DNA from 3 places in the Rhizobium sp. CB2179 genome. Region 2 is predicted to be linked to each of the others. Evidence: predicted binding sites of a transcription regulator. Region 2 holds the regulator's gene; each other region holds the start of a gene.
What was found. Region 2 encodes LexA, which represses DNA repair genes until DNA is damaged. Its sites were predicted from a motif close to TGTTCNNNNTGTGTTCNG; they were not measured.
Positions count from the first base shown of each region.

Region 1: a site for LexA is predicted at 1,858-1,875, ahead of AC244Q_RS15650 (putative DNA modification/repair radical SAM protein). Genes of this name have one in related genera too.
Region 3: a site for LexA is predicted at 2,008-2,025, ahead of AC244Q_RS23865 (YifB family Mg chelatase-like AAA ATPase). Genes of this name have one in related genera too.

Region 1 covers NZ_CM172781.1:3,121,006-3,124,283, forward strand. The annotation lists gene AC244Q_RS15645 (UdgX family uracil-DNA binding protein) at 1-620, opposite strand, end outside; gene AC244Q_RS15650 (putative DNA modification/repair radical SAM protein) at 620-1,852, opposite strand; gene greA (transcription elongation factor GreA) at 2,106-2,582, shown strand; gene AC244Q_RS15660 (glycosyltransferase family 4 protein) at 2,610-3,278, shown strand, end outside.
Region 2 covers NZ_CM172781.1:1,739,059-1,742,336, forward strand. The annotation lists gene AC244Q_RS08775 (ComEC/Rec2 family competence protein) at 1-1,397, shown strand, start outside; gene lexA (transcriptional repressor LexA) at 1,378-2,097, opposite strand; gene AC244Q_RS08785 (VOC family protein) at 2,296-3,192, shown strand; gene kdsA (3-deoxy-8-phosphooctulonate synthase) at 3,189-3,278, shown strand, end outside.
Region 3 covers NZ_CM172781.1:4,869,737-4,873,014, reverse strand. The annotation lists gene cysK (cysteine synthase A) at 1-112, shown strand, start outside; gene AC244Q_RS23865 (YifB family Mg chelatase-like AAA ATPase) at 340-1,872, opposite strand; gene gshB (glutathione synthase) at 2,105-3,052, opposite strand; gene AC244Q_RS23855 (ABC transporter permease) at 3,199-3,278, opposite strand, start outside.

The DNA of each region.
Region 1 (3,278 bases), 1.4 Mb from region 2:
CAGAGGTCATCGGTAGCATCTGTGAGATTGGGTTTTTCACACGGTTCGTCGCTCATCGTCAGCCGCTCGCCGTCCCAGGCGGCCGATCCCTTGGGCGTCGCGATCAGCCAGTCCATGTCGGTGAAGCGCCGTTGGAAGAAGGGCGCTGTGCGCCCGACGATATGGTGATCTGGCTCGAACCAGGCGAGGAATTTTCGACGGCCCGCCGACACCGCACCAACCTCCTTGAAGCGGACGAAGGCCGTCATCTTGTGCGCGTCGCGTCGAACGTTTTTCGCCATCAGCCTGGCACGGGCGACATCCTCGTCGGAGGCCACTTCAAGCAGTTGCCGGTCCAGCTGCAGCCGCCAGAGCAGCCGGTAAAGCAGGGAAAAGCGCGCCGGGTCGGAATGGCAGAGAACTGTCTCCGCGAGCTCGAGGAAGGCGGGCGGCACCGTCATCGGCTTGCGTGCTGCGGCAGACGGAGGCGGCATGGCGTCGTGTTGAAACGCAAAACCCGGCTCAGCGCGTTTTTCGCGCCACTCGATCTCTTCCGGCAGGATGCCGGCAGCCGCGAAAGCGCGCGCGGCGTCACGCCATTCGGCAAGCTCCCCGCGTCCTGAAAGCACGACCCGGCGCATCACAGCAACGACAATTGTTCGGGTTTCGGTTCGAACATGGCGCGAAGGTCGGGGCGCTCGATCAATCGCCGCGGCGACCAGCCGTCCGCCGAGATGAAGGATTGGACTTTCTTGATCGAAATGCCGAGCCGCGAAAGATCGTCCAACCGAAGGCGGCGAAAACGACGGGCCGAAACGATCGCTTTGACTGTCTTGGTGCCGAGGCCGGGCACACGCAGCAACCGTTCACGCTCGGCCTTGTTGATATCGACGGGGAACTCGGCCCGGTTGGCGAGCGCCCAGGCAAGTTTGGGGTCGAGGGTGAGATCAAGCATGCCATCCGCCTGGTTCGCGGTGATCTCGTCGATGCCGAAACCGTAGAATCGATAGAGCCAGTCAGCCTGGTAGAGCCGGTGTTCCCGCATCAGCGGCGGCTTGATCAGCGGCAGGTTTTTCGACGAGTCCGGGATCGGGCTGAAGGCGGAATAGTAGACGCGCCTCAGCCCGTAGCTGCTGTAAAGCCGGCCACTGGTCGCAAGGATCGTCGCATCGTTCGCACCATCGGCGCCGACGATCATCTGTGTGCTCTGGCCGGCCGGCACGAAACGCTGACGCTTCTTCGTCTGCAGCGTCGGTTCGCCGGCGGCCTCGATCTTCAGCCTCAGATCCCCCATCGATCGCCGGATATTGGCAGGCTTCTTTTCCGGCGCGAAACGGGTGATGCCGTGATCGGTCGGCAGCTCGATATTCAGCGACAGCCTGTCGGCATGAAGCCCCGCTTCCTCGATCAGACGCGGCGATGCTTCAGGGATCGACTTCAGATGGATATAGCCGCGGAAGTTATGCGTCACACGCAGTTCGCGGACGATGCGAACCATCTCTTCCATTGTGTAATCGGACGAACGGATAATGCCGGAGGAAAGGAACAGGCCCTCGATATAGTTGCGGCGATAGAATTCCAGCGTCAGCCAGATGACCTCCTCGGGCGTAAAGCGCGCCCGTTCGACATTGCTCGACGAGCGATTGACGCAATAGGCGCAGTCGTAGATGCAGAAATTGGTCAGCAGTATTTTCAAAAGCGAAATGCACCGCCCGTCCGGGGCATAGGCATGACAGATGCCGGATCCCTCGGTCGAACCGAGCCCGCCACTTGCGCGGGAATCACGTTTCACCGTGCCGCTGGAAGCGCAGGAAGCGTCATATTTCGCGGCATCGGAAAGGATGGCCAAGCGTTCTGTTAGCGACTTCTTCATTAGTATGTTCACTATATGTTCCTGCGCCTGAAGTCAATCGGAGCGATCCGATTTCTGCCCATTTTCAAGCTGCATCACCGGCTGTTGGAGCAGGCCGCGTTTCTTTCATGCGAATTTTCTGGAAATCGGGCTTGGCGATCTGCTATAAGCGTCCGACTAAGATTGTGGCACGGTTCCGAAGCTCCCCTTCGGGACCTGTTTTCTTTTGTGTTCGCCGCTGATTATGCGGATACAAGGATTGAAGGACAGAAAAATGGTTGAAAAGGTACCGATGACACCGGGCGGTTTCGTCAAGCTGCAGGAAGAGCTGCGCTGGCGTCAGCAGGAGGAGCGTCCCCGAATCATCGAGGCGATCGCCGAAGCCCGTGCCCATGGCGACCTTTCCGAAAACGCCGAATACCACGCCGCCAAGGAAGCCCAGAGCCATAATGAAGGCCGCATCAGTGAGCTGGAAGACTTGACGGCGCGCGCCGAGGTCATCGACCTCACCAAGATGTCGGGCGACAAGATCAAGTTCGGCGCCAAGGTGAAGCTCATCGACGAGGACACCGACGAAGAAAAGACCTATCAGATCGTCGGCGACCAGGAAGCCGACGTCAAGGCCGGCCGCATCTCCATCTCCTCGCCGATCGCCCGCGCGCTGATCGGAAAGGAAGTCGGCGATTCCATCGAGGTCAATGCGCCGGGTGGCTCCAAGGCCTACGAAATCCTCCAGGTTTCCTGGGGCTGATCGCCCGCCAGCCGCGAGACCCCTCCCTTGCCTGATATCCGTGACGTCGAGATCATTGCGCCCAATTTCAAGCGCCGGCTCTCCGGCGTCACGTCAACTATCGTTCAGCTCATCCCATGCCAGATCCGGCTCGGTATCAAGATCGCGACACTCGGCCCCGGCCTGCCGGACGGCCTGCCGAAACTTAAGGGACGGCAGCTCCTCGGCCTCTGGCGCCCACCGGCGCGCCGGCGCCAGCGTGTCTGGCACGCTCGCCGCAACAACGAGATGGCTGTCGGCATCCTGCTGCGCCATCTGTTGCGCATGCCGCTGAAGCTTCTCTTCACCTCGGCCGCGCAACGCCGGCACACCGCCTATACGAAATGGCTGATCCGTCGCATGGACGCTGTCATCGCGACCAGCGATCGATCCGGCTCGTTCCTCGAGGTGCCGCACACGGTGATCCAGCACGGAGTCGACCTTGCCCTGTTCCATCCGCCGGAAACTGCAGAGGACGGCATCGCCGCCACCGGCCTGCCCGGCCGCCATCTCGTCGGCTGCTTCGGCCGTGTGCGCCATCAGAAAGGCACCGATCTTTTCGTCAGGGCGATGATCGATCTGCTGCCGCAGCATACTGAGTGGACGGCGATCGTCTCCGGCCGGGTGACGGCCGAACACGCGGCATTTGGCGACAAACTCAAGGCGGATGTCGCGGCC
Region 2 (3,278 bases):
CCGGTATCGCTGAGGCCTACCCGACGAAGAAGATCGCTGCCGCCGGCGCGCTCATCGCCGTTACTGCCTATTTCCTGATTTCGGGCTTTGCGGTCTCTGCCGAGCGCGCTTTCATCATGATGGCCATCATGTTGATTGCCGTCTTCTTCGACCGGCCGTCGATCAGCCTGCGCAATGTCGCGCTTTCCGCCCTCGTCATCATCCTCATTTCACCGTCCGAGGTCTTAGGTCCGAGCTTCCAGATGTCCTTTGCCGCCACATTGGCGCTGGTCTCGGGCTATCAGCTGTGGAAGGACCGGCGCATCCGCGAAAACGCCTTTCTGAAGCTGCCGATCATCAGGCCCTTCGTTACTGTTGCGGGCTTCTTCGGCGGCGTCTTCCTGACCTCGCTGATCGGTGGTTTTTCCACCGCGTTGTTTTCGATCGAGCATTTTCATCGCCTGACCGCCTATGGCCTGCCGGCAAACCTCGCGACAATGCCGATCATCTCCTTCATCATCATGCCGGCCGGCTTGCTGGCGATGCTACTCATGCCTTTCGGTCTGGATGTTTGGGCTTGGAAGGTCGTCGGATTCGGCCTCGATCTGGTGATCGCGGTCGCAAAGACGGTGTCCGGCTGGGATGGCAATATCGACGTCGGCCGCTTGCCCGCCTGGTATTTCGCGATAGCCGTCGCAGGCTTTCTGCTGCTGACGCTGCTCCGCACCCGGCTGCGCCATATCGGCACATCAATCATCGCGGTCGCAACGCTCATCCTGTTGCTTCTACCGGTTCCCCGGCCGCCGGATCTGGTGATTTCGGAGGATGGCAGTCTCGTCGCGGTGGTCGAAGCGGCAGCAATGGCTTCCAACCGTGAAAGACCACCGGATTTCATCTTCGACCAGTGGCAGAGAGCCCTGGTCCTGCCGAGACATGATCCGCCGAAGATGCTGGATGGTCCTGCTATCCCGCAGGTAGGAGAAGACCGCCGCGTCAAGCTTTCCCGCGATCAGCAGAACGAAGCGAGGACAGCGATGCGGGCGGCCGCAGCGGCCGGTGAAGCAAACCGCTTTTCCTGCGTCAAGAGGGCCTGGTGCGCATCAAGGCTTGGCAATGGTCGTGTGGTTGCTGTCATCGACAATGCCGCCTATCTCGGCCCGGCATGCGACGCGGCCGATATCATCGTGACGTCGGTCCGCCTGCGTTTCAACAGCTGCCGCTCAGGTGCGACGCTCTTCACCGGCGAGACGCTGCGCAGGACCGGATCCATCGAGTTGCGCTTCGCGGACGCCGGCCTGGAGGTGGCAACCGCATTTGACGCATTGTCGCGACCATGGATGCGCCATCGCGCCTTTGACTGGCGCAGCAACAGCTTTACCGAATCCGGCCTAACCGATGTCAGTGATAGCGGCGAATGAGGCCGACGAGTTTGCCCTGCACCTTAACACGGTCTGGTCCGAAAATCCGGGTCTCGTAAGCCGGGTTGGCCGCTTCCAGTGCGATCGAGGCGCCCTTGCGGCGGAAGCGCTTGAGTGTCGCTTCTTCGTCATCGACGAGTGCAACAACAATGTCGCCAGGACTTGCGGTGCTGCCATTGCGGATGATCACGGTGTCGCCGTCGAAGATGCCGGCGTCGATCATCGAATCGCCCTTGACCTCCAGGGCATAATGTTCACCGGAACCGAGCATGTCGGCCGGAACGGCGATGTCGTGGGTGTTGTTCTGGATCGCCGAGATCGGCACACCGGCGGCGATTCTGCCCATGACCGGCACGGAAACCGAGTTGCCGTTGTCGGCGACGGGTTTTGCGGGAGCAGGGGCGGCGACCGGCTGAGGTTTGCCCAGGCTGCCTTCGATGACGCTCGGCGAAAAGCCGCGCCGCGGCTGGATGCTGGGGCTGTAGGCCTCCGGAAGCTTGATGACCTCGAGCGCACGGGCGCGGTTCGGTAGGCGGCGAATGAAGCCTCGCTCCTCGAGCGCTGTAATCAGGCGATGAATCCCGGACTTCGAGGCGAGGTCCAGAGCATCCTTCATTTCGTCGAAAGATGGCGGAACGCCGGATTCCTTCATGCGCTCATGAATGAAAAGGAGAAGCTCCTGTTGTTTGCGCGTGAGCATCGACGTTGTGACCTCGTGATTGAAACAAATCCAGAACAGACACTATATGTTCCATATGTGTTCCGCAAGTAGCTAAATTTCCGTAAAACTTGGCGCCAACTCGTTGAGATTTTTATTTTCATTCGCCGGATTGGCACAGAAGTCTTGCGTTGAGGGAAGCGCTGTCGCACATCTCTTGCCGTGTCAGGGAGGGATATCATGAACGAGCACTCCGCCAAACCGCACCCGCTGGATCATGTCGTGCTGCCGGTCGTCAATATCGATCTGGCGCGCGAGAGGCTCGGCAAGCTCGGCTTCACCGTTGCCCCCGATGCGCGCCATCCCTTCGGAACGGAGAATGCCTGCGTCTTCTTTGCTGACAAGACCTATCTGGAGCCGCTCGGGATTGCGAGCGTCGAGGAGAGCGAGGCGTCGGCGCGCCAAGGCAATGTCTTCACCGCCCGCAATCAGGCTTTCCGCTTCCGCTGCGGCGCGGAGGGGCTTTCGGGGCTGGCTTTTGGCAGCAAGGATGCCGGCATCGATCATCAGAATTTCGTCGGTAACGGATCGAGCGCCGGCGAGATGCTGCAGTTCACCCGGCCGATGACGATGCCGGACGGTTCTGAGACGATTGCCGGCTTCAAGCTGGCTTTTGCCGGCGATCTGCGCGCGCCTGATCTCCTGCTATTTACCGTCGAGCGCGTCAATCCGCTGCCGGCCGACCGCGCCGTGCTGGAGACGCATGCCAATGGCGTCACCGGCATAGTCGAGATAGCGCTTTGCGCGCCTGATGCTGCCGCCTTCGCTGCCTTCGTCAGCCTCGCCGTGGTGCAATCGGCAGTCGAGAAAACCGGTTTCGGCGTCAATATCCCGGCGTCGAATGCCAAAATCAGCCTGATGACGGCGGAAGGGTTGGAGGCCTATTTCGACATCGTCGGCTCATCCGCAGATCGTGGCCTGCGCGGCCGGGCAATCCTCTTCGCTGTCGCCGATCTTGCCGTGACAGAAGCGCATTTGGCTGCTAACGGGGTGACATACGCGCGCAAGAACAATCGCATTCTGGTGAAGCCCGCGCCCGGGCAGGGCACGCTCTTCGCCTTCGAGGAAACACGATGAGCACTGATACGAATTCCGAAGTCAGGATCGGCGAAGGCCAAGGCCAGGTCAGCTTTTCCAATACCGGCCGCCTGTCGCTGATTGCC
Region 3 (3,278 bases), 1.8 Mb from region 2:
AATCAAGGTCGGCGTCCGTCCCGAGAACGCCGGCAAGAACATCGTCATCATCATCCCCTCCTTTGCCGAGCGTTATCTGTCGACGGCGCTGTTTGAGGGGCTGGGGAGCTGAGACTGGCTTTGGGCCAGGACTTTCCCGGCTATCATCTTCACAGAGTATCGGGGCGCTTCGGCGCCCCGTCAGACTGCTGACAAAGCCGGCCAACGTCTCTTCCGTCATGCTCGGGCTTGTCCCGAGCATCTGTAGCCGGTTGATATGCAGCAGATCCTCGGCACGAGGCCGAGGATGACGACGAGCAAGGGACGAGGTTTTACAACAAATTGTCGGGTGCTTCGGCCCTACGCCGCCGCCGTCAACCTCTCACCCGCGATCCTGTAGGAGATCGCCTCAGCGAGATGGATGCGGCCGACCGTGGGCTTGCCGTCGAGATCGGCCAGCGTGCGGGCGACCTTCAGGACGCGGTGGTAACCGCGGGCGGAGAATTTCATCTTTTCGGCGGCATCGCGCAGCAGCTGCAGGCCAGGGGCATCGGGCTCGGCCAGTTTCTCGATCATCGCGGTGGAGCAGCGGGCATTGGTGCCGATGCCCTTTGCGCCGGTGCTTTCGAAGCGCTCCTGCTGGATCTCGCGGGCGCGGGCGACGCGGCGGGCGACGTCGGCGCTGGTTTCGGCCGCCATCGGCCGGATGAGATCGGCAGCGGAGACGGCCGGCACATCGATGCGGATATCGATGCGATCCATCAACGGGCCGGAGATGCGGGCCTGGTAATCGCTCATGCAGCGCGGGCCGCGGGCGCAGCTATGGCCGGGCTCTCCCGCCATGCCGCAGCGGCAGGGGTTCATCGCCGCGATCAGCTGGAATTTGGCCGGATAGGAGACGCGGTGATTGGCGCGCGCAATGACGCATTCGCCGCCTTCGAGCGGTTGGCGCAACGCATCGAGCGCCTGCGGCGTGAATTCGGGAAACTCGTCGAGAAAGAGCACGCCGTGATGGGCAAGCGAGGCTTCGCCCGGACGGGCGCGCAGGCCGCCGCCGACGAGGGCCGCCATGGTGGCGGAATGATGCGGGGTGCGGAAGGGCCGACGATCGGAAAGCTTGCCGCCGGACAGCTGGCCGGCGATCGACTGGACCATCGACACCTCCAGCAGCTCGGCGGCCGAAAGCGGCGGCAGGATCGACGGCAGCCTGGCCGCCAGCATCGACTTGCCGGAGCCTGGAGGACCGACCATCAGGAGATTATGGCCGCCGGCGGCCGCGACCTCGAGCGCCCGCTTGGCGCTTTCCTGGCCCTTGATCTCAGCAAGGTCAGGCAGGTTTGCAGCATTGGCGCGGATCGACGCCTCCGGCCGAGAGAGCACCTGCGTGCCGCGGAAATGATTGGCAAGGGCGATCAGGCTGCGGGGTGCGAGAATATCGACCTCGGCGCCCGCCCAGGCGGCTTCGGCACCGCTTTCGGCCGGGCAGATCAGCCCCTTGCCGAGCGCATTGGCGCCGATCGCGGCCGGCAGCGCGCCTGATATGGCGGCGATCGTTCCATCGAGATTGAGCTCGCCGACGACGACAAAATCCGACAGCGCATCGGCGGGAATGGCGCCGAGGGCGGCCATCAGGGCAAGGGCGATCGGCAGGTCGAAATGCGAGCCCTCTTTCGGCAGGTCAGCAGGCGCCAGATTGACCGTCACGCGCTTCGCCGGCAGCGCCAGGCCGGAGGCGTGGAGGGCCGCCTGTACGCGCTCGCGGCTTTCGGCAACCGCCTTGTCAGGCAGGCCGACGATCTGCATCCCGACCTTTCCGGGCGCGACCATGACCTGGACCTCGACCGGCACGCCCTCAATGCCCTGAAATGCCACCGTACTGACACGCGCGACCATAAGCCCATCCCTTGTCCCGCAAACTCTACCATACCGCCCTGCTGCCTTTATTCGATGCATGTCGTGTTCCCAAAACCGCTGCACACTTTTGGGCGACATGCATTAAGGCCAGCGGTTGCAATCTGGCATGGAAGTCGGAATAAAACAAGAACAATCAAAGAACGTAGTCAGGCATCCGCTGTGACCTTGGTTGTGCACGGTCGCGGGACCAGAACGGTCATGGGCGGCTGGCTCAGGCGCGCTTGCGCTCGATCGCATCCCAAAGCAGGCTTGCGATATCGGCGCCGCCGAACTTCTTCACCTCGCGGATGCCGGTGGGAGAGGTGACGTTGATCTCGGTCATGTAATCACCGATCACATCGATGCCGACGAGCAGGAAGCCGCGCTCCCGCAGCGCCGGGCCGATGCGGGCGCAGATTTCCTGTTCACGCACCGTCAGCTTGGTCGCCTCGGCGCGGCCGCCGACATGCATGTTGGAGCGGCTGTCGTGCTCGGCCGGCACGCGGTTGATGGCGCCGGCGAATTCGCCGTCGACCAGGATGATGCGTTTGTCACCCTTGCGCACGTCGGGCAGATATTGCTGGGCGATGAAGGGCTCGCGGAAAAGCTGGCCGAACATTTCCAGCAGCGAGGAGAGATTGCGGTCGTCGCGGGTCGAATGGAAGACGCCGGCGCCGCCATTGCCGTAAAGCGGCTTCAGGATGATATCGCCCATCTCGTCGCGGAAACGGCGGATCTCGGCGGCATCCTTGGTGATCAGCGTCTTCGGCATCAGGTCGGAGAATTCGGTGACGAAGATCTTCTCCGGCGAATTGCGCACCCAGGCGGGATCGTTGACGACGAGCGTCTTCGGATGGATGCGCTCGAGCAGATGCGTCGAGGTGATATAGGCCATGTCGAAGGGCGGGTCCTGGCGCAGCAGCACGACATCCATGGTCGCGAGATCGACGCGCTCCGGCGCGCCAAGCTCGTAGTGATCGCCCTTGACGTCGCGCAGCACCATCGGCTCGACGCTGGCATAGAGCTTGCCGTCACGGAAGCTCAGGCGGTCGGGGGTATAATGGAAGAGCTTGTAGCCGCGCGCCTGGGCTTCCAGGCTCATGGCGAAGGTGGAATCACCTGCGATATTAATGCCTGCGACATGGTCCATCTGGACCGCTACATTGGTGATCTTGGCCATTTCCATCCCTCGCTGAATGCCGGACAGATGTAGGTCGGCCAGATATCAAACGCAACGGGCAATCAAGGCCTTCCGGCCCCGGAGCATTTTTGTTTTTGCGCAATTCCGGACGCAAAACCGCTGCACACATTTGCTGGAATTGCTTTTCACCGCGTTTCGAGTTTCCGCATCAGCCGGCCGCGATAGCTATCGAGAATGACGGCGAGCACGATGACGGCGCCGATGA